3 regions of the Comamonas sp. A7-5 genome follow, and region 3 is predicted to be linked to each of the others. Evidence: riboswitches for the same ligand, from Rfam matches in the RefSeq annotation. Region 3 holds a riboswitch; each other region holds the start of a gene.
What was found. A riboswitch is a leader RNA that binds a small molecule or an ion and turns the genes downstream of it on or off. The one in region 3 is predicted to bind thiamine pyrophosphate.
Positions count from the first base shown of each region.

Region 1: it holds a riboswitch for thiamine pyrophosphate, as region 3 does, so the genes downstream of both, AAIL67_RS00970 (long-chain fatty acid--CoA ligase) here and thiC (phosphomethylpyrimidine synthase ThiC) in region 3, are expected to answer to the same signal.
Region 2: it holds a riboswitch for thiamine pyrophosphate, as region 3 does, so the genes downstream of both, AAIL67_RS10210 (FAD-dependent oxidoreductase) here and thiC (phosphomethylpyrimidine synthase ThiC) in region 3, are expected to answer to the same signal.

Region 1 is NZ_JBCPWO010000001.1:223,710-231,279, reverse strand. Features, by position in the region: gene AAIL67_RS00975 (TonB-dependent receptor) at 1-744, opposite strand, end outside; TPP riboswitch at 1,043-1,134, shown strand; gene AAIL67_RS00970 (long-chain fatty acid--CoA ligase) at 1,205-2,299, shown strand; gene AAIL67_RS00965 (acyl-CoA reductase) at 2,296-3,762, shown strand; gene AAIL67_RS00960 (ABC transporter ATP-binding protein) at 3,752-4,525, shown strand; gene AAIL67_RS00955 (ABC transporter permease) at 4,522-5,310, shown strand; gene AAIL67_RS00950 (ABC transporter substrate-binding protein) at 5,333-6,331, shown strand; gene AAIL67_RS00945 (SDR family oxidoreductase) at 6,473-7,270, shown strand; gene AAIL67_RS00940 (hypothetical protein) at 7,312-7,570, opposite strand, start outside.
Region 2 is NZ_JBCPWO010000004.1:451,254-458,823, reverse strand. Features, by position in the region: gene thiE (thiamine phosphate synthase) at 263-1,204, opposite strand; gene AAIL67_RS10220 (thiazole synthase) at 1,215-2,018, opposite strand; gene thiS (sulfur carrier protein ThiS) at 2,178-2,375, opposite strand; gene AAIL67_RS10210 (FAD-dependent oxidoreductase) at 2,481-3,575, opposite strand; TPP riboswitch at 3,639-3,800, opposite strand; gene thiD (bifunctional hydroxymethylpyrimidine kinase/phosphomethylpyrimidine kinase) at 3,866-4,738, shown strand; gene AAIL67_RS10200 (SH3 domain-containing protein) at 4,804-5,277, opposite strand; gene AAIL67_RS10195 (ankyrin repeat domain-containing protein) at 5,401-6,168, shown strand; gene AAIL67_RS10190 (cytosine permease) at 6,234-7,526, opposite strand.
Region 3 is NZ_JBCPWO010000012.1:41,802-49,371, reverse strand. Features, by position in the region: gene cysE (serine O-acetyltransferase) at 1-265, shown strand, start outside; gene AAIL67_RS18510 (nitroreductase) at 433-1,092, shown strand; gene AAIL67_RS18505 (ABC transporter substrate-binding protein) at 1,223-2,443, opposite strand; gene AAIL67_RS18500 (nitroreductase) at 2,628-3,287, shown strand; TPP riboswitch at 3,369-3,486, shown strand; gene thiC (phosphomethylpyrimidine synthase ThiC) at 3,746-5,689, shown strand; gene AAIL67_RS18490 (ABC transporter substrate-binding protein) at 5,996-7,204, opposite strand; gene mog (molybdopterin adenylyltransferase) at 7,567-7,570, opposite strand, start outside.

The DNA.
Region 1 (7,570 bases), on a different contig from region 3:
ATTGGCTACCAGGGTCAATTGGCTGTATTCGTCGGGCTTGACATCGATGCGGGCGTTGAACAGGTTTTTGTCCGCCGCGCTCTGGGCCCGGTAGCCGTCGGTGAGAAAACGGCTGGCGCTGAGCACATAGCCAATCCCGTTGGTTTCGCCCTTGGCCTTGAGGCCCAGGCGCTTCTGGCCGTCGCTGCCCAGTGCAAAGCTGCTTTGCACCGAGGGCGCGCCTTCACCACGTTCGGTATAGGCATTGATCACTCCGCCAGAGGCGTTGCCGTAGAGGGCGGAGTAAGGACCGCGCAGCACTTCCACGCGCTCCAGCGAGGCGATATCGATATTGTTGGTCTGACCCTGGCCATCGGGCATGGTGGAGGGGATGCCGTCCACATAGATCTGAATGCCGCGCACGCCGAAGGTGGATCGTGCGCCAAAGCCGCGAATCGACAGCTGCAGGTCTTGCGCGTAGTTCTGGCGGTTCTGCAGCTGCAGACCCGGAGCTGCACTCAGGGACTCCGAGAGATTGACCTGCAGATTGCGCTCGCGCATGCGCTCGCCGTCGAGCACGGTCACGGAGGCCGGGGTTTGCTCAAGTGCAGACTCCTGCAAGGTGCTGCGCACGGTGACTTCGGACAACTGGGGCAGTTCCGGCTGGGCGGCGGCTTGCTGGGCTGTTGCGGACTGTGCCGTCAGCAGCAGTCCGGCGGCGGCCACAGGCCAGCCTGTCAGATGACAAAGGCGCGAAAAATGCATGTGAATATCTCTGGGGCTTGGGGCGGGCGTTCAGTGCCCTGGATGGCTTGCAAGCTCTGCTGACGCCGACATGCCGCGCTTTCAGGCGTGGCGTACCTGCGTGATTGTCGGCGCCGTGGCAGGTTAGGTCTCAGGCAGCTTGCGGTGCTGGGTCGATTGTATTTGGGCAGCAGTATTTTGATGTTTTTGCCCTGTATGTCCTTCTTGCCCGTGCTGGAGCATTACCCCAGGTTACAAGTGACGCGACTTTCATGCGGCGGTGCAGGCCCCTTGCAGTGATGCCGTTGGGGTAAGATGGCGCCGCGCTCCGGGGTGCACGCCAGTGCTGAGATCTACACCCGCGAACTTGACCCGGTTCATACCGGCGGAAGAAGAGCTTGCAAGCTGACCTCAGGGCAGTGCGTTCTCGCATGGTCAGCAAGCCTTCGGAGCATGACGTCCCCGCTCTCGAAGGAATTTCATGGACAAGGCCGCTTCGCTGGTCGCAGATCTGCTTGCTTTCATCGCAATGGATGACTGCACCGACGACCAGTTCAATCAACTCGCCCTGCGCCTCTTCGCCTACCAGTACGAATGCAATGCGCCGTTTCGCAGCTTTTGCCAGCGACGCGGCGCCACGCTGCGCAATGTCAGGAGCTGGCGCGATGTTCCGGCCGTGCCCATCGATGCCTTCAAGGCCATGGAGCTGCGCAGCGAGCCGCCGTCGCCCGCCGAGCGCGTATTCATGACCAGCGGCACCACGGGCCGCGCTGCGCGCGGACGTCATTTCCATCCGCAGCTCGATGTCTACGACCTGTCCATGAAGCGCTATTTCGCCAGACGTTTCATGCAGGGTCTGGAGCGCATGCCCATGGGCATTCTGTTTCCCGATGAGCAGGCCATGCCCAATTCCTCGCTGGCCCACTATCTGGCCCTGGCCTGTTCCGAATTCGGCTCGGCAGGCAGCCGCTACTATCTGAATTCGGAAGGGCTGGACATGCCGGCCCTGTGTGCCGCGCTGGATGAGTCCGAGCGCAGCGGCCAGCCTTTTGCGCTGCTGGGCGCGAGCTTCAGCCTGGTCCATGTGATGGATGCCCTGCGCGAGCAGGGCCGCAGCTTTCGCCTGCCTGCAGGCAGCCGCGTACTGGATACGGGCGGCTACAAGGGGCAGTCGCGCGAGCTGCCGCTCGAGCAGTTCTATGCCGAGCTTTCGCAGCTGCTGGGCGTGCCGCGCAGTCTGTGCATCAATATGTATGGCATGACCGAGCTGAGCACCCAGTTCTATGACGATGGCAATGCGGTACTGCCTTCGGTCAAGTCCGGTCCGCACTGGATTCGCTCGCGTCTGGTGGAGCCGATCACCGGCAGGGATGTGGCAGCTGGTGAGCGCGGCATTCTGGTGCATTGCGATCTGGCCAACTACAACGCGGTGACCACCATCCTGACCGAGGATGTGGGCCTGTGGGCCGGTCCGCAGGAAAAAGACGGCTTTTTGCTGCTTGGGCGCGCCGAGGGCGCCGCCGCCAAGGGATGCTCGCTGGCGGTTGAAGAGTTTGTGAAAGCTGCCGGCGCATGAGCAAGCAGCGCAAGGTGCAGCGTATCAAGGCAGGCTATCTGCCGGGCCTGGGCGACGAGGAAGTGCAGTGGCAGACGCTGGACTTCACGTCTCGGGACGGGCGGGTGCTGCAAGTCAGCGTTCCCGTGCTGACGGCGCCGCAGATGCAGGCACTGGCCTGCCGTGTGCGCAAGGCCGCGGCCGCCCATCTGCGCCCCATGCCGGTGGCCGATATCATCGATGCCGTCGATCGTGCGATGGCCCGCCTGCTTGACCGTAACGACATCTACCGCCAGCAGGCCGAAGCCTGGCTGCCCGTGGTCAGCGGCTATGACGCCGATATGGTGCGGCTGGGGCTGACAGGATTTTTCAAGACCTTTCGTGCAGCGCAGCTCAAGCGCTTTGTGGCCGAGGATTTTGCCAATCCGGCGGTACTCGATGGTTTTCAACCGGCAGCCAAGGGCGGGGCCGTACGTGCTTTCGGCCCGGATCTGCTGGTGCATAGCTGGGCCGGCAACGTACCTGCGCTGTCGCTGTGGAGCCTGGTCTGCGGCTTGCTGGTCAAGGCCCCTGCGATTGGCAAGCTGGCCAGTGCCGAGCCTTTGTTTGCGGGCTGGTTTGCACGCTTGCTGGCAGAGGTCCACCCGCCGCTGGCCGATTGCCTGGCCGTGGTGTGGTGGCGCGGTGCAGGTGGCGAGGAGGCCGACGCGCTCTATACCCAGGCCGATACGGTGCTGGCCTATGGCGGCAACCAGACGCTGGATGCGTTGCGTCGTCGCCTGCCCGTGACGACGCGCTTTTTGCCCCATGGCCACAAGCTGGGCTTTGGCTTGATCGACGCGCAGGCGCTGGATACGCTCAAGGCTCCGGCCATGGCAAGGCTGGCGGCCTGGGACGTGATGCGCTATGACCAGCAGGGCTGCTACTCGCCCCATGTGTTCTATGTGCAGCGTGGGGCGCCGGTCTCTGCGCGTGCTTTTGCCGACTATCTGGCAGCCGAGCTTGCCAATCTGCAGCGACGATTTGCACGCCGCGAGCTGGATCTGGAAGAAGGGGCGGCGCTGGCACGCTGGCAGCAGAACATGGAGTGGGGCGGTGAAGCACACCAGTTGCTGGGGCCTGTGGATGCGCCCTGGAGCGTTGCCTACAGCGAGAGTCTTCAGCCCTTGGCACCGACCGCGCTGTACCGCACGATTGCCGTGGTGGCTGTGGACCGGCTCGATGCCGTGCTGCCCGTGGTGGCCGCTCAGCGCGACTATCTGCAGACCGCCGGCATTGCTGCCGGCCCCGAAGAGCTGTACCGCCTGGCGGGGCTGCTGGGTGCGGTTGGCGTCACGCGTATCAGCGCCATCGGCTCCATGAGCATGCCCGAGGCGGGCTGGCACCATGACGGGCGCTTCAATCTGCTGGATCTGGTGCGCATGACGGAGATCGAGCAGTCGGCAGAACTGGCGGCCCAGCCGCTGGCCTCTTATGCGGACTGAGGGAGTGGATACAGCCGTGGCATTCATGGAGTTCAAGCAGGCCCGATACAGCTACCCAGGGCGAGCGCCGGTGGTGGATGGCGTGGACTGGCAGATCGGGGCAGGAGAGTTTCACTGCCTGCTGGGGCGCAGCGGCTGCGGCAAGACCACGCTGCTCAAGCTGGCGGCAGGCCTGCTCCGGTCCCAGTCGGGCCATGTCTTGCTGCGCGGCAGCGAAGTGGCAGCGCCGGGGCCGCAACTGGGCTTTATGTTCCAGGCGCCGACGCTGCTGGACTGGCATACGGTGATCGACAACGTGCTGCTGCCTGTGTCGCTGCAGCGCAAGCCCACGCAGCAGGATCAACAGGCGGCCATGCAGTTGCTGGAGCAACTGGGTCTTGCCGAACATGCTTCGCTCTATCCGCGTCAGCTCTCGGGCGGACAGCAAAGCCGGGTGGCGCTGGCACGCGCCCTGATTCTGGAGCCGCCGCTGCTGCTGCTCGACGAGCCTTTTGCGGCGCTGGATGCCATCACGCGTGCCGAGCTGCAGGACGATTTGCTGCGCACCTGCCAGCGGCATGGCACGACGGTGCTCTTCGTCACCCACGACATTAACGAGGCTGTCTATCTGGGTGACCGTATTGCACTCATGCATGGTGGCCGCATCGTGGACGACTGGTCTGTCGAGTTGCCACAGCCTCGCCAGCAGAGCCTGCGTCATGGCGCGGCGTTCAACGACTATTGCGCGCGCATTCGCACATCCATGGACCGGGGTGGCGCATGAGCGGCCTGCTGAACAGAACACATTGGCTGTCTGCATCGCTTTTGATAGCTGTGATCGCAATGTGGGAGCTGGCTGTGAGGCAATTTGGCTTGTCGGCGCTGGTCTTGCCTGCACCCTCGGCAGTGGCGCTGTCCCTGTGGTCGGGTCTCGCGTCCGGCTATTTCTGGCCGCATCTCTGGGCGACCTTGCAGGCCTTGCTGCTGGGCCTGCTCATAGGCAGCGCCGTAGGTCTGCTGTCCGGTATGGCGCTGGCCGAGTCCGAGTTGCTGGAGCGCGTGCTCAAGCCCTATGTGGTGGTCAGCCAGGTCGTGCCCAAGCTGGCCCTGGCGCCATTGTTTGTGCTGTGGTTCGGCTTCGGCATGTTGCCGACAGTGCTGATCACGGCGCTGATCTGCTTTTTCCCATTGATGGAAAACACATTGACGGGCCTGCGGCAGGTGGATGGCCAGCGCCTGCAGCTGTTTCGCATGCTGGGCGCAACCAGGCTGCAGACCTTGCTGCGCCTGAAACTGCCGACCGGGCTGCCCGCGATTCTGGCCGGGCTGCGCGTGGCCGTCGTGCTGGCGCTGGTCGGTGCCGTGGTGGCCGAGTTCATGGGTGCAAGCCAGGGCCTGGGCGCCGTGGTCATTGCTGCCCAGGGAATGATGGACACCACGCTGATGTTTGCGGCGCTGGTGCTGATCGCCGCCATGGGCCTGCTGCTGTATCAGGCCTGCCTTGTTCTGGAGCGCTATTTGCTGCGCTCTCATCACTTTTCAACCTCGCAGTCGGGCGACCGGGCCTGACTGCATCTTCAAACCATTTGTCATGCACTCCAGCAACCAGACTTCGTTCATCTCTCGCCGCAGCCTGCTCGGCGCCTGTGCAGGCCTGAGCGGCCTTGCCATGACCGGCACCAGCATGGCGGTTCCTCTGCAGGGCAAGATTCGCCTGGCCGGCTGGAGCAAGCCCATCAGCGAGATCACCAATATTCTGGTCGAGCCCGAAAAAGGTTTCTTCAAGGCGAATGGCGTGGAGCTGGCCTATCTGCCCGGAGCAGGCGGCGGCGATGCGATCCGCAATATCCTCAGCGGCCAGGCCGACGTGGCGTTCACCGACCCCGGCTCCTTCTTCATGGCTCTGGACAAGGGCGAGAAGCTGGTGGCGATCTACGACATCTATCCGCAGAACGTGTTCAATGTGGTTTCGCTCAAGTCCTCGGGCATTCGCAAGCCCGCAGACCTCAAGGGCAAGAAGATCGGTGTCTACAGCCTTGCCAGCGGCACGCGCCAGAACCTGTTGGTGATGCTGCATCAGGCCGGCCTCAAGGAGTCGGATGTGAGCATTGTCGTGACCGGCCTGTTGAACTTTGCGCCCCTGATGCAAGGGCAGGTTGACGCCACGGCCGCCACGGATACCGGTCTGGCCGTGGGACTGCGCAAGGGCATAGGCGATGTCAATGTGATGCAGGTCAGCGACCACCTCAATATGTCCAGCGACATGTTTGTGGTGCGCGAGGAGGTGTTCCAGCAGAAGAAGGATTTGCTCAAGGCATTCGTCAAGGGCTACCGCGAAAGCGCTGCCTGGATGATGGCGAATCCCGAGGAGGCCTCGGTGCTGGCCAGCAAATATGCCATCGACGGCACGCGTCGCGATATCAATCTGGATGTGATCCGCCTGCGTAACGCTTCTTCCATGCCGGCAGTCCAGGGCCAGCCGCTGGGCAGCTTCGATATGGCCGCGCTGCAAAAAGGTGCCGATGCCTATCGTGCGCTGGGCATGGTGCAGCGTCAGATCAAGGTGGCAGATGTGGTTTTGCCGCTGTAAATATCCCCTTGGAGGCGCGTTGCCTGGGCGGCCTCGCGCCTTGGGGGAGGACAGCATCGTAGCGGGGCGGCGAGGCCGCCAAGGTTCTTGCCTGCTGTCTCTTCCCTGGGATCTGCCAGTGTTTGAACGGAAATCGTGAATATGAGTCAGTCTTCTTCAATGGGCTTGCGCGGCAAGGTGGTGCTGGTGACGGGCGCCAGCCGCGGCATCGGTGCGGCGATTGCCCTGGCGTTTGCGCGCGAGGGTGCGGCCGTGGCCGTCAACTACCTGTCCAATGACGAGGCTGCAGCCAGCACCGTGGATGCCTGCCTGGCTGCGGGCAAGGATTCGGGCGGTGATGCCTGGGCGGTCAAGGCCGATGTGGGCTCGCCCGATGCGGTGCAGGGCATGGTGGACGGCATCGTCCGTGAAGCGGGGGGCATTGATATCGTGGTCAACAATGCCTTCAGGCCCTATGCATTCGATCCGGAACGCCGCAGCCGTTTTGACGATCTGCAATGGGCGGACTATCAGGCCCAGTTCGACGGGGCCGTCGGTGCAAGCTTCAATGTCTGCCGTGCGGTGCTGCCGTTGATGCGCCAGCGCGCGCGCGGCAGCATTGTCAACATTGTCAGCAATCTGGTGGAGCAGCCAGTCGTTGCCTATCACGACTACACGACATCCAAGGGGGCTTTGCTGGCCTTCAGCCGCAATCTGGCCAGCGAGCTTGGGCCAGTAGGCATCCGCGTCAACTGTGTGGCGCCCGGTCTGGTCTATCCCACGCAGGGTACGCAGGACAGCAAGGAGTCTTTTCGTGAATCGCTGATGGCGGCCACGCCGCTGCGGCGGCTGGCACGGCCCGAAGATGTGGCAGGGCCGGTGCTGTTTCTGGCGTCGGAACTCAGCGGTTTCATGACCGGGCAGCTGCTGCTTGTCGACGGCGGTCTGGTGATGCGCTGAGCTGCCGGGCTGCAAGGCAAAGCCTGCCTGCCTTCTTGACCTTACTGCTTGGCGGTTGCCTGGGCGTGATCTATCGCATCGATGATGGCCACGCCGGTCTGCTGCACGCCGGGAGCGTTGAAGCCGGGGCCTGGCGTGACGGCAGGGTGGCTGAGCAGCTTCTCGGCCATGCTGGGCGCTGCGGCAGGAGCGCTGGCCTGTACGGGGGAAGGCGGGTTGGCGGCAGGCTTGGCAGTTGCCTGTTCGGTGGAGTCCAGATAGTCGTTATAGCGCTTGTAGGCCTGACGCTCGCTGCGAGTC
Region 2 (7,570 bases), on a different contig from region 3:
CTGCGGGACTCAGGGTTGTCACCTGTGTGTCCGCTTCTAACGCGAAGAGGGCTTGCGCCGATCAAGAAAACCCAGCAGTCATGCGGGCTGCGGCGCGACGGAAAACAAAAATGCCCGCGGGCTGCGGGCATTCAGTCTTGTCATCTGCGGTATTTCATGCGCCGAGTTTTTCAGGCGCGATGGATCTGTGGCTTTAAGTGAAAATAGCTGGTAGCTCTTATCTTTCAAGCGCTCCAAGCTATTGAATTAGTAGTGCGTGGATTCACGCAGCAGCTTGCATGCGCGCCAGCAGATGCTTGGCCGCAGCTTCCGGATCGGGGGCGTTGACCAGGGCGCGTACCACGGCCACCGAGCCCACGCCCGTGGCACGCACGGCGGGGAACAGGTCCTCGGAAATGCCGCCAATCGCCACCAGCGGGTATTGCTGCATCAGCCGCACATAGGCCGCCAGCCGCGCCAGTCCTTGCGGGGCTGTCGCCATCTTCTTGAGCGTGGTGGGAAAGACCGCGCCCAGGGCGATATAGCTGGGCTGGACCGCATGGGCGCGCACCATCTCGGCGTAGCCATGGGTGGAGACGCCCAGGCGTGTGCCCGAGCTACGGATGGTCTGCAGATCGCGCTGGCCGATCACGTCCAGATCTTCCTGGCCCACATGGATGCCGTAGGCGCCTGCGTCCAGCGCGGCCTGCCAGTGGTCGTTGATGAACAGGCGTGCCTGCGTGCCCTTGACGGCATCAACAGCGGCCTTGACCTCTTGTGCAACGGCGGCCCTGTCGCCGGACTTGAAACGCAGCTGCACCGTGGGCACACCCGCGCGGGCCATGCGGCCCACCCATTCGGCCGTGGGCAGCACGCCATACAGGCCCAGCTCGCGCGGACAATGGGCAAAAGCCAGTGCCGGGTCGGCCTTGCCGAGACCGAAGTCGCGTGGGGCGTCGGGCCAGTGGGTGACATCGAACTGGTTGGTGCGTTCGCTCTGGCACTGCCAGGCCTGGGCCAGTGTTTGTGCATCCACGGCGATAAAGCCCAGCTGGCTGCAGGCTTCCAGCGCAGCCAGATAGGCGGGCTCCTGGCGCAGCGCGGGCGGCACGGGCTGGGGCGTCAGCTCGACCGAGTTGGCATCGTGGTGCAACTGGGCGCCAAAATTGGCACTGTGCTGGTGGATGATGGCTTGCGCCAGGGCCTTGATTTCTGCGGAGTCCATGGGCCGGCCTTTATTCCTGATGCCAGAAAGGGGTGCCCAGCACGGGCGTGCTGGGCTGGGCGGCGTTCTGCTCCGCCATGGCGCCAGCGCGCCAGGCGGCGTGACCGGCATTGACGGCATCGGAGAAGGCTCCGGCCATGGCCACGGGATCTTCGGACAGGGCCACGGCGGTGTTCAGCAGCACGGCGTCATAACCCCATTCCATCACGGTGCAGGCATGGGAGGGACGGCCCAGGCCGGCATCGACGATCAGCGGCACCTTCAGGCGCTCGCGCAGCATCTGCATGGCATAGGGGTTGATGGGGCCGCGGCCGGTGCCTATGGGCGCAGCCCAGGGCATGACGGCTTGGCAGCCCACGTCGACCAGTTTCTGGCACAGCACCAGGTCGTAGGTGGTGTAGGGCAGGACCTGGAAGCCGTCCTTGATGAGGATGGAGGCAGCTTCCACCAGATTGAGCGTGTCGGGCTGCAGCGTGTAGTCGTCGCCGATCAGCTCCAGCTTGATCCAGGGTGTGTCGAAGACTTCACGCGCCATCTGGGCCGTGGTCACGGCTTCCTGGATGGTCATGCAGCCTGCCGTGTTGGGCAGCACGGGCACATTGAGCTTGCGCAGCAGCTCCCAGAAGCTGGCGCCGGTCTCGGCCGCATTGCTGCCCTGGCGGCGCAGCGAGGCCGTGACCATGGCGGGCCTGGAACGCTCCACAGCCGCTTCGAGAATCGCCGGCGAGGGATAGCGCGAGGTGCCCAGCAGCAAGCGGCTTTCAAAACGTTGGCCGTAGAGAACCAGGGTGTCGTCGGTGGTTTTTGTATTCATGATTTATCTATATCTCTTGTCTTTGTACCGCAATGGGCGTGAAGCCCAGTGAGCCTCAAACAGGCATGTGCCAAGTCAGTGACACCGAGCAAGAGCCGTCTCGCCGCGAGGGTGTCGTCCCCTGGGGGAAGGCGCGAAGCGACTCAGGGGGATTCATTTCTAGCCGCCTGTCACCGGAGAGATGACTTCCATCCTGTCGCCCTCGTTGAGCGGATGGTCGGCGTACTGCGTCTTGGGCACAAACACCGTGTTGACCGCCACGGCAAACGGGGGCTTGGCCTGCATCTGCGCCAGCGCATCGGCCACGGTGGCATGGGCTTGCAGCTCGGTGGCTTGCTGATTGAGGGTGATCTTCATGGCATGAAACGGAAAATAAAGCGGGTGCTAAGTTAAACCTCTGCACGGCGGCGCTTGCGTGCGCAGGGGGTGCAAGTGCTGTGCGCCAAAGTTCGGGCTCGCGGCTCAGCTGCGATGCACGGCGACATCGAACTCGCGCGCCAGCGGCGAGTCGTTGTGGTCCACAAGCTCCAGCACCACGTCGAGCATGGCGGGCGAGATCATGAAGCCGTGGCGGTAGAGGCCGTTGACTTCCATGACGCGCGGCGTCAGCAGGCGCACGGCGGGCAGATTATCGGGCAGGGTGGGGCGGCACTGGGTGGCGATCTCCACAATCCGGCCTTCGGCAAAGCCGGGGTGCACGGTATAGGCCGCGCTCAGCAGCTCCAGCGTGGAGCGCACGCTGGCCGGCGACATATCGTCGGACTCGATCTCGGTGGCGCCGATCACGAACAGATGATCTTCCTTGGGCGCGATATAGATGGGGTAGCGCGGATGGATCAGGCGTGTGGGGCGCTGCAGCGTGACTTCGGGCGCATGGATGCGCACCACCTCGCCGCGAATGCCGCGCAGTTGCTTCCACTGGCTGCGGGCCCCCAGGCCGCGGCAGTCGAACACGAAGTCGGGCTGGCCGGCTTCGCCGGGACGGAAGTCGCCGACCTCGCGCGGGCTGTCCCAGTGCAGCTGCACGCCCAGGGCGCTGAGCTTGTCGACCAGCGCCGTCAGCAGCTGACGGTTGTCGAGCTGGCCTTCGCCGGGCAGATAGACGGCCTGGTTGAAGCGTCCCTGCAGCGCGGGCTCGCAGTCCTGCAGTGCCGCGCCGGTCTTCTCCTGCATGGCCGGCAGGCTGGGGTTGATGCGCCGGTTTTTCTCCAGCAGGCCGAAAAAGCGTGCCGCATCGCCCTGATCCTGGCGGTGCCAGAGAATCAGCGTGCCGTTTTGCTGCAGAAACACATGCTGCTCGAGCTGAGCTATCAGCTCGGGCCAGCGCTTGAGCCCATGCTGGCCCATGCGCACCACGCCGGGCTCGGTAATGGCCGACTCGGCCAGCGGCGCCAGCATGGCGGCTGCCACGCGCGCCGCAGCACCATCGCCTTGCGGGCCATGGGCGTCATAGAGGTCGATGGCGTGACCGCGCTGGGCCAGGGCCAGAGCCAGCAGACGGCCCATGAGGCCGCCGCCGAGAATTGCGATCTTTGAAGAAGCTTGTAGCAATGACATGTGCAAATCGTTTTCCATCCGGACACAGGAACAGGGCCATGTGCAGGACAAAACGCGGCATGCCTTGCGGCTTGTGAAACTCCCCACGCCAGCATGACCTGGATCGGGTGCAGGGGGCACAGGGCACGGATGGTGCTCTGGTGCGCAGCCCGTGGCTGGCGCAGCCCCAGGGTGTTTCTCAGTCCGCACAGGCTGCTTGCCTGCGGGACACCCCTGTTTCGTCCGTTGGACATTACAGCACAACCGCAAACAGCACGCATTGACCATGCGCATGGGCGATAATTTTTGCCATGACAGTGATTGCTTCTTCCTCCATCTCCGGCGCCGCAAAAAAGCGCTATGCACGCGTGCTCTCCATAGCCGGCTCGGACAGCGGCGGTGGCGCCGGCATCCAGGCCGACCTCAAGACCTGTGCGGCTCTGGGCTGCTACGGCATGACGGCGATCACGGCCATCACCGTGCAGAACACGCTGGGTGTGACGGGTATTCACGGCATTCCGCTCGATACCGTGCGCGGCCAGATCGATGCCGTTGTGCAGGACATAGGCGTCGATGCCGTCAAGATCGGCATGCTGGCAACCCCCGATGTGGTGAGCGTGGTGGCGGATGCGATCCGTCGCCACGGTATCAGGAACGTGGTGCTGGACCCCGTGATGGTGGCCACCAGTGGTGACCGCCTGATCGTTCCCGAGACGGCACAGGCGCTGGTCCAGGAGCTGTTCCCGCTGGCGACGGTGATTACCCCCAATCTGGATGAAGCAGCTTTGCTGCTGGGTCGCAACATCGACGGCATTGCAGCGCTGGATGCGGCCGTGGCCGATCTGCTGGCCATGGGCGCGCCGGCCGTATTGCTCAAGGGCGGGCATCTGAGCGGCGATCTGGTCATGGATGTGCTGGGCCGGCAAGGCCAGCAGGTCGGCGACTATCTGCGCCTGCAGTCGCAGCGCATCGTCACCCATAACGGCCATGGCACGGGCTGCACGCTGTCGTCGGCGATTGCCTCCTTCCTGGCTCAGGGGCTGGCGCTGGAGGCCGCAGTGACCGAGGCGCGCCGCTATATTCTGGGCGCCATCGAGGCGGGAGCCGAGGTCTATACCGGCCAGGGTCACGGCCCCCTCAATCATGGCTATGCGCCGCGTGCACAGCTGATCGTCGAAGGCTGATTACGGCGCCCGCAAAAAAGGCCTGCTGCTGCAGGCCTTTGCTTTGGGTGTTCGTGTTGCAGGGCTTACCAGCCCCAGACCAGATTCTTGGCCACCCAGCCGCTCTGGCCGTTGCTGCGCTGCACCTGGGCCCAGCTACCTTGCTTTTTCAGAGTCTGCAGCACCTCATGCTGCTCCAGCTTGCCCACGCGCTTGTGCTTCTGGCCGGGGCCGGAGCGCAGATTGGCCGTGCGCGCCGTCACCACCATATGCGGGCTCTTGCTGGTCAGCGGGGCGTGGACCCAGCCCAGCGTGGACTCGTAGTCCTTCACGCGCAGCCACTGCCCCTTGCGCTGGGTGACTTGCAGCGGATAGCCCTTGCTCAGTTCCCAGAGGGTTGCGGAGCGGGTGTTGGGCTGCTCGCGCACATTCACGGTCTTGCCCTTGATACTGACAAATTCCTGGGCTTGTGCGAGGGCCGGCAGCAGGCCGGCGGTGAGCGCACCCAGCGCGATCAGGCTTGAAGTGGCGGCGGTGCGGATCCAGCGGTTGCAAGGCACGGGGCAGATTCTCCTTTTATCGATTGAAAACAGGCTGTAACCCCCATCGGACTTGCGTGGCTAGCTATAGTTCCTGTAGAAAGCTGACAGGGGCTGAACACCCGACAGCCATAAAGGAATGCCATGAACCAGCCAACCAGCGCCCATGGGCGTGCCTCGTTGACCACCCGATTGACGCTTGCATTGACGGCTCTGGCCGCCGCGACCCTGCTCACGGCCTGCCAGAGTAGGGCATCGGCGACTGCAGCGGCTGCAACACCTGCCGCCGCTGCGGCGCCAAAAGCCGGGGATCCTCAGATGCTGGGCCAGCAATTGCTGGCCGCTGCCGCGCAGGGCGATGCCGTGGCGGTGCGCAATCTGCTGGCTGGCAACGCGCCTGTCGACGTGCAGGACGCCCGGGGCAATACCCCATTGCTGCTGGCCACGGCGGCCAACCATATCGAGGTGGCGCGATCGCTGCTGATGCACGGTGCCAGCCCCAATATCCAGAACCAGATGCAGGACAGCGCCTATCTGCTGGCCGGTGCGCAGGGCCGGCTGGAGATTGTGCGTATGACGATTTCCTATGGCGCCGATCTCAAGAGCACCAACCGCTATGGCGGCACGGCCCTGATTCCGGCTTGCGAGCGCGGCCATCTGGAAACGGCCCAGGCGCTGATCGCCGCCGGCGTGAATGTGAACCATGTCAACCGGCTGGGCTGGACCTGCCTGATGGAAGCCGTGGTGCTCAGCGACGGCGGGCCGCGCCATCAGGCCATCATTCGGGCCTTGATCGACGCGAAGGCGGATCTGAATCTGCCTGACAAGGATGGGGTGACGGCCCTGGCCCATGCACGCCAGCGCGGGCAGAAGGCCGTGGTTCATATGCTGCAGGCGGCGGGCGCCAAGTAAGAACAGAGGAGATGGCTGCAGAGCCTTTCTACCGCGCGTGTGATGCTATTGCCTTTGAGTTTCAGTCAGGCAGCAACGGAGCGAGGCTGCAGCTGGCGTGTGGCGAGAGCCACCACAAAAGTCAGCGCCAGCGTGGGCAGGGCCGAGCCCAGGGCCGTGCTCACATAGGGCAGCAGGTGATAGAAGGCAATGCCCAGCACCCAGATGGCCACGGCATCCCAGCGCATGGCGGGCGCTTTTTGCATCAGTTGCACGGCATCGGTGCCAAAGGCCAGGCGACCCAGCATCACGCCGAACAGCGGCACAAAGCAGGAGCTGAGCAACAGCAAAAACGGCTCCAGACTGTGCATGGGCAGCACCATGGCCAGTGCCGTGCACAGGGCCGCGATCAGCAGGCCCCAGCGGCGAATGCTCCAGCCAGGTTGCAGGCTGTGGGCCGACATGGCGCCCGAGTAGGCATCGCCATAGGCATTGTCCACCTCGTCGATCAGAATCAGCGACAGGGCAATCAGCCCGCCCTGGGCCAGCAGCAGGGCCGTGACCAGGTCTTCGCTGGGCAGGGTCAGGGCCACCAGCACGCCCAGGGAGTAGCACCAGATATTGGCCAGGGCAAAGCCGGTCCAGGCACCCGTCAGCGCGGACTTGCCGCTTTTGCCGTGGCGCGCATAGTCGGCCACCAGCGGCAGCCAGCTGATGGGCATGGCGATCACCAGATCGACGGCGCCGAGCATGCTCATGCCGCCTGCACCTTCGCGGGCCAGCAAGGTCCCGAGGCCCGTGACGCCGGCCATTTTGAGGAATTGCCAGCTCAGCCACAGCAGCGAGGCAATCACCAGCGGCAAGGCTACGCGCGAGATGATGCGGCGCACCAGGGTGGTCATGGAGCCGCTCATCAGCAGCAGGATCACGCCACCCCAGAGCAGAGTGGCCAGCCAGGGCCAATAGGCAGCGCCCATGATGCCGCTTTGTTTGCCCAGCGCCACGGTGGCGTCACGCATCACCACCAGCTCGAAACTGCCCCAGCCCAGCAGCTGGATGATGTTGAGCACGATAGGCAGTCGTGCGAAGTGGCGGCCGTAGACGCTGTGCATCAGCCCTGCACTGGACAGGCCGCTGTCGCAGCCCAGCTTGCCCACCCAACCCAGCAGACCGGCACCGATCAGCGAGCCGATGGCTATCGCGATCAGCGCATGTAGCGGGCTGAGCGCGGGCAGCAGATAGGCGCCCATCTGCATGACCAGCAGGCCTACGCCCAGGCTGAACCACAGCGAGGCATGGTCGCGCCAGGCAAAGACGCGCTCCTTAGCCGTCACCGGGGCCAGGGCCCGATTGGCCGATGTGGAAGAAGATGAATTCATGAATGCTCCGCCAGAAAAACGAAGCAGGGGGCCGCATGGTTTGC
Region 3 (7,570 bases):
GGCGCAAACGGCTGTCGTGATTGACGAGGATTGCGGCAAGAGCGGCTTCACCGCCTATGGCGTGACGGCCGAAGTCGACCCCGTGGCCCAGGCCATGCGCTCTCTGTCCGAAGGCGCTGCCGGCCATGAAAAGCAGATTGCACTGCTGTGGGCCGCCATCGAGAAGCTCTCGATTCAAGGCCATGTCAAGGACTGTGTGCCCTGTGAGTCCGAACGACCCGAGGCATTCCAGAAGGACAAGATCGATCAGATTCTGGGCAAGTAAACCCCAGGCGCTTGTCCATGGATCGCTTGATACTTCTGCTCTGCCAGTGAAAGCCAACGCCTGTCGTTGGCTTTTTTCATGGTGCTTGCCCGTAGTCGATTTGAGGGGCGAAAGCCCTGCCCGTCCGGCCGAGACTGCTTGCCAACTCAAACCCGAGGCAAGCAATGATGAATGTGGAACAGGCCATGCAGCAGCGCCATTCGGTGCGTGCTTTTTTGCCAAGGAGAGTGGATGCGGCGCTGATCAGGGATTTGCTGGCGCAGGCCGGACTTGCGGCTTCAGGCGGCAACCTCCAGCCCTGGCGCGTGATAGCGCTGACGGGGGACAGCCTTCAGGCATTGCGCCAGGCCATGCCTGCGGCGACCCCCAACTCTGATCCGGCCCTGGTCTATCCACCTCAGCTGTGGGAGCCCTATCGCAGCCGCCGCTTTGACAATGGCGAGGATCTCTATCGTTCCATAGGCATGGGGCGTGAGGACAGGAGTGGGCGGCTGCTGCAGCTAGCCCGGAACACCCATATGTTTGGCGCACCTGTAGGCGTATTCGTCGCGGTCGAGAACCGCATGTTGCATGCGCAGTGGGTGGATCTGGGAATCTATCTGCAATCGCTGATGCTGCTGGCTACCGGAAAGGGGCTCGCCACCTGCGCCCAGGGCTTCTGGCGCAATTACAGCGATTTTGTGAGCCGGCATCTGGCGCTGCCGCAGGGCTACCAGATCGCTTTTGGCATGGCACTGGGCTATGAGGACAGCGCGGCACCCATCAACCAGTGGCGCTCCACCAGGGCAGAGCCCGGGGAATGGTGCGAGATGCGCGGGTTCGAATGAGCCTGTCTTGATGCCGGTGCGGGCAGTCGCTTGACGCTTCTTCTTGCGTGGCAAGAAGGCGAGGACGAAGCGCAAGGCATCCAGCCGGGTGCCATGCAGGCAACCCGGCCGCTTCTTCAATGCCGACCGACTACTTCCACAGAGCGCACTTGCTCTCTTCCTTGGTGGTGAAGACCTGGTCGCCGGGCAGGGTCTTGAGCACCTTGAAGTAATCCCAGGCCTTCTTCGATTCGGCCGGTGCCTTGACCTGCAGCAGATACATATCGTGAGCGTAGCGGCCGTCGGGGCGGATCACGCCCTTGGCATAGAAGTCCGATAGCGGCGTGGCCTTGAAGCCGGCCATGATCTTGTCGGCATCCGTCGTGCCCAGCTTCTCGGCCAGCTTCAGATACTGCATGGCGGCCGAGTAGTTGGCTGCCTGCAGCGAGGTGGGCATCTTCTTGAACTTGGCAAAGAAGCGATCCGAGAACTTGCGGCTTTCGGGATTCAGGTCCCAATGCCAGCTGTCGGTGAACATCAGGCCTTCCGTGGCTTTGAGGCCCAGGCTGTGGATGTCGGAGCTGAACAGCAGCAGGCCGGCCAGCTTCATGGTCTTGGTCAGGCCGAACTCGCGTGCCGACTTGATGGCATTGATGGTGTCGCCACCTGCATTGGCCAGGCCCAGAATCTGGGCCTTGGAGTTCTGAGCCTGCAGAAGGAAGGAAGAGAAGTCGGCTGTATTCAGCGGGTGCCTGACGTTGCCCTGCACCTTGCCGCCAGCGGCATTGACCACGCGGGTGGTGTCGGCTTCCAGCGCCTGGCCAAAGGCATAGTCGGCCGTCAGAAAGAACCAGCTCTTGCCACCCAGCTCCACCACTGCCTTGCCCGTGCCCTTGGCCAGCGCCACGGTGTCATAGGCATAGTGCACGAAATAGGGGCTGCACTGGTCGTTGGTCAGGGCCGAAGTGCCCGCGCCGTTGATGATGTAGACCTTTTTCTTCTCATCGGCCACCTTGCCCATGGCCAGACCGGCACTGGAGGTGGTGCCGCCGATCAGCATGTTCATGCCCTGAGTGTCGAACCACTCGCGTGCCTTGCTGGCCGCGATATCGGCCTTGTTCTGGTGGTCGGCCGTCAGCACCTCGACGGGCTTGCCCAGCAGCTTGCCGCCAAAGTCGTCCACGGCCATCTGCACGGCCAGGGCTCCGCCCTTGCCGTCCACATCGGCATAGAGGCCCGACATATCGGTGATGAAGCCGATGCGAATCTTGTCCTGCGCCTGAGCGCCTGCAGCGGTCAGCAGGCATCCCAGTGCCAGCGTCAATGTTCTTGGGGAAAAAGCGGTAGCGGAGCAAACAGAGCGAGGCTTCATCAGAGTCATCTCCTGAGGTGGTGAGTACCCAGTCACTGCGACGGGCAGCCAGCATGGTCGCAGTTGGAGCAGGGCGCGCCATCAGGGCAAGCACCGGGGCGGCTGCGACAAGGTATCCACGGCGACTCGGGAAAATGCCGCAAGCTCCTACACTGCACACCAGCGATTCAGGAAAGTAGAAGAGATGGATATTCGTCAAGCATTGCAGCAGCGTCGTTCGGTGCGCGCTTTTCTGCCGCAGGCCGTGGCTGCTGCCACGGTGCGGGACTTGCTGGAGACCGCAGCACAGGCGCCATCCGGCGGCAATATGCAGCCTTGGCGTGTGACCGCAGTGGGCGGACAGGCGCTCAAGGATCTGTGCGCCAGGGCCAGGGAGACCGAGGCCGTGCAGCGCCCCGGCCTGTCCTATCCACCCGGTTTGTGGGAACCCTACCGCAGTCGCCGCTTTGAAAACGGCGAAGATCTTTACCGTGCAATCAATATCGGCCGCGAGGACAAGGCAGCACGTCTGGCCCAACTGGCCAAGAACGGCCAGATGTTCGGTGCGCCCGTGGGCATTTTCGTGGCCGTGGAGGAGCGCATGGGCTATGCGCAATGGGTGGATCTGGGCATCTATCTGCAGTCCTTCATGCTGCTGGCCGTGGAGAAAGGTCTGGCCACCTGTGCCCAGGGCTTCTGGCGCATGTACAACGACATGCTGATCGAACAGCTGGCATTGCCGGATGGCTACCAGATTGCCTTCGGCATCGCCCTGGGCTACGAGGATGTCAGCGCGCCCATCAACCAGTGGCGCGCAAGCCGTGCTGCCAGCAATGAATGGCTGGTGTTGCAGGGGCTGGATTGAACGGCGGATTAGACGCTTGAGGGTCAGGATAGTTAAACAGCTTCAAGAGTGCGCAAATTGTGGCAAAACCAGCCTATACTGCGTGCAGCTCCGGGGTGTGCGAAAGCGCTGAGATGCCAGTCACTGTGAAAACAGTGCAGGCGAACCCGACGAACTTGATCCGGTTCATACCGGCGGAAGAAGAGCGGGACCCTGACGCAGGGCCGATGGATTGACAGGGCAACTGGCGCGAGTGCCAACCCTGAAAGCCATAGGCACAGCAAACCCCAGGCGCCTCGCGCACTGGGGTTTTGTCTTTTCTGGACAGCCGGTGCGTGAAGAACCAGGCCGAAATTGCAGAATTTCGGCGGCACAGGCCGGATACCCCATAGCGGGCCGGGCCCGTGCAGGGCAAGATCAGAGCAGGGCCGCACTCCACGGAGCGTTTGATGCACTTCAACCGCTTTGAGGAGACTGCGATGAACGCCCCTGATTCCATTTTTACGCCTGCTGCAGGTCATGCCCCCGATGCCGCCCGTTTTGCCGAGCTGCTGGCACAGTCGCGCCAGCCGTTTCCCGCATCGACCAAGAGCTATCTGAGTGGCGCGCTGCATCCGCAGCTGCGTGTGCCGGTGCGCGATATTGCGCTCACCAATGGAGAGCAGGTCAGCGTCTACGACACCTCGGGTCCCTATACCGACCCCGCCATACAGATCGACGTGCGCCAGGGCTTGCCCAGCGTGCGAGGTGCCTGGATCGAAGCGCGCGGCGACAGCGAATACTACGTGGGTCGCCTGCGTGTGGCGCTGGACGACGGCGGCAAGCGCGGCGAGGAAGATGCGCGCGTGGACCAGCTGCGCGCCGAGGCGGCCGCGCTGCAGCGCCAGCCGCGCCGTGCCAAATCTGGCCAGAACGTGACCCAGATGCACTATGCCAAGCGCGGCATCATCACGCCCGAGATGGAGTATGTGGCCCTGCGTGAAAACGGTCGCCGTGAATGGATGGCGCAGTACCAGCAGGACGCGGCGCGCGAGCTGCGCCTGGCCGGCAACAGCCTGGGCGCAGCGATCCCGAAGATCATCACACCCGAATTCGTGCGCGACGAAGTGGCGCGCGGCCGCGCCATCATTCCGGCCAATATCAACCACCCTGAAATCGAGCCCATGGCCATCGGCCGCAATTTCAAGGTCAAGATCAATGCCAACATCGGCAATTCGGCCGTGACTTCCAGCATCGAGGAAGAGGTGGAAAAGCTGGTCTGGGCGATTCGCTGGGGTGCGGACAATGTCATGGACCTGTCCACCGGCAGGAACATCCACACCACGCGCGACTGGATTGTGCGCAACTCGCCCGTGCCCATCGGCACCGTGCCCATCTATCAAGCGCTGGAAAAGGTCGGCGGCATTGCCGAGGACCTGACCTGGGAGATCTTCCGCGACACGCTGGTCGAGCAGGCTGAGCAGGGCGTGGACTACTTCACCATCCACGCCGGCGTGCGTCTGGCCTACATCCACCTCACGGCCCAGCGCCGCACCGGCATCGTCTCGCGCGGCGGCTCCATCATGGCCAAGTGGTGCATGGCTCATCACCGCGAGAGCTTCCTCTACGAGCATTTCGAGGATATCTGCGACATCATGAAGCAGTATGACGTGAGCTTCTCGCTGGGTGATGGCCTGCGTCCCGGCTGCGCGTCGGATGCCAACGACGATGCCCAGTTTGCCGAGCTGGCCACGCTGGGCGAGCTGACGCAGATCGCCTGGAAGCACGATGTGCAGACCATGATCGAAGGCCCCGGCCATGTGCCCATGCACATGATCCAAGCCAACATGACCGAGCAGCTCAAGCACTGCCACGAGGCTCCGTTCTACACCCTGGGCCCGCTGACCATAGACATCGCCCCCGGCTACGACCATATCGCTTCGGCCATCGGCGCGGCCATGATCGGCTGGTTCGGCACGGCCATGCTGTGCTATGTCACGCCCAAGGAGCATCTGGGTCTGCCCGACCGCGACGACGTCAAGCAGGGCATCATCGCCTACAAGATTGCGGCCCATGCCGCCGATGTCGCCAAGGGCCATCCAGGCGCGCGTTCGCGTGACGATGCGCTCTCCCAGGCGCGCTTCGATTTCCGCTGGCAGGACCAGTTCAACCTGGGACTGGATCCCGACACGGCCCAGGCCTACCACGACGAAACCCTGCCCAAGGACAGCGCCAAGGTGGCCCATTTCTGCTCCATGTGCGGACCCAAGTTCTGCTCCATGAAGATCACCCAGGAAGTGCGCGACTTTGCCAAGCAGCAAGGCGTGAGCGCCGAGAACAGCATTGCCGTAGGCATGCAGGCCAAGGCGGCGGAGTTCAATCAGGCGGGCGGCGATTTCTACATTCCCATCGTCAATGCATCGACCGACACCACGGCACGTTGACCTGAGCTGAAGTCGGGCTGCGGCGCTTGTGCATCAGGCGCTTTCGCCCGTCGCCATGAAAAAAGGCAGGCACGAGGGCCTGCCTTTTTGTTCCGTAATGGAGCAGAGTCTGCAGCGCTCGGCTTGGAAAGGAGCGCTGGGGATGCCACCCGTCAGGTCCATCTCGATAAGGCGCAAATATCGCGATGTAAGTTTGTTGCGGGTTGAAACCTGGAGCTGCTGGAACTGCTGCCATAAAAAAACGGACAGCTGCCGCGGCTCGCTGTCCGTTGTTCCGATGCGGGGCGTATGCCTCGCGGGTTCAAGTCACCGCCAGTACTGGCATTTGCTTTCCGCCTTGGTGGTCCAGATCTGCTCGGCCGGCAGCTTCTTGATGATCTTGTAGTAGTCCCAGGTGCCCTTGGACTCGGCTGGCGACTTGACCTGCATCAGGTACATATCGTGCACATAGCGGCCGTCTTCGCGGATATAGCCCTGGCCGAAGAAGTCGTCGATCTTGGTGCTTTTCAAGGTAGCCATGACCTTGTCGGCATCGAGCGTGCCGGCTTTTTCCACGGCCTTGAGGTAGTTCATGGTGGCCGAGTAGTCGGCGGCCTGGATCTCGCTGGGGCGACGTTGGGTCTTGGCCATGAAGGCGTCGGCAAACTTGCGCGAGCCATCGTTCATGTCCCAGTACCAGGGGGCCGTGAACTGCATGCCTTCGGTGTTCTTCAGGCCCAGGCTGTGGATGTCGCTGAAGAAGACCAGCAGGCCGGCCAGCTTCATGTTCTTGGTGACGCCGAACTCCTTGGCCGCCTTGATGGAGTTGATGGTGTCTCCGCCGGCATTGGCAAGGCCCAGGATCTGCGCCTTGCTGTTCTGGGCCTGTAGCATGAAGCTGGAGAAATCGCTGGCGTTGAGTGGCGTCTTGACCGAGCCCAGCACCTTGCCGCCACGCGCTTCGATGATCTTGCTGGTGTCGGCTTCCAGTGCATGGCCGAAGGCATAGTCGGCCGTCACAAAGAACCAGTTCTTGCCGCCGGTGTCCACCACGGCGCCGCCCGTGCCCTTGGCCAGGGCCACGGTATCGAAGGCGTAGTGCACGGTATAGGGGCTGCACTGCTCGTTGGTCAGGGCCGAGCTACCCGCGCCATTGTCGATGAAGACCCGCTTTTTCTCCTGCGCGACCTTGGCCATGGCCAGGGCGGTGGCGGAGTTGGTGCCGCCGAACACCAGGCTGATGCCTTGCGTGTCTATCCATTCGCGGGCCTTGCTGGCCGCGATATCGGCCTTGTTCTGGTGGTCGGCCGTCAGCAGCTCGATGGGCTTGCCCAGTACCTTGCCGCCAAAGTCGTCAATCGCCATCTGTATGGCAACGGCACCGTTCTTGCCTTCCACATCGGCATAGAGGCTGGACATGTCGGTGATGAAGCCGATCTTGACTTTTTCCTGTGCCATGACGGGGGCCGCGAAGGCCGCCGTCAGGGCGAGAGCCAGCAGGCAGGCAGAGGGCGCAGACTGGGACAAGCGATGCATGGAGTCTCCTGAAAATTATGAGAAATGTGGAGAGAGCGTGCAGCGTCCGGGCGGCGGGTGGCCGCTGTCGCTGCATCGCAGCAAACATGCTAGGGGCGGCGATTGCGTCTGGCATCGGGGCAAGCACTTGCGGGAAATCCCAAGGGATACACCAGCTTTGATAGCTGCTAGCGCTTGTTGTTCATGGATTTCATATTGATTTATTGCTGAAGTCCATGAATGAAAGGCGCAAAGTGCTTTTATTCTGATAGCGATTGCAGCGAGATACCCGCAGCAGCCATGCCACGTGAGCGCCATGAAAAAAGCAGCCCGGAGGCTGCTTTGGTGGATGTTTTGGCAGGGATTGCACCTGGTGCTGCAGGCTAT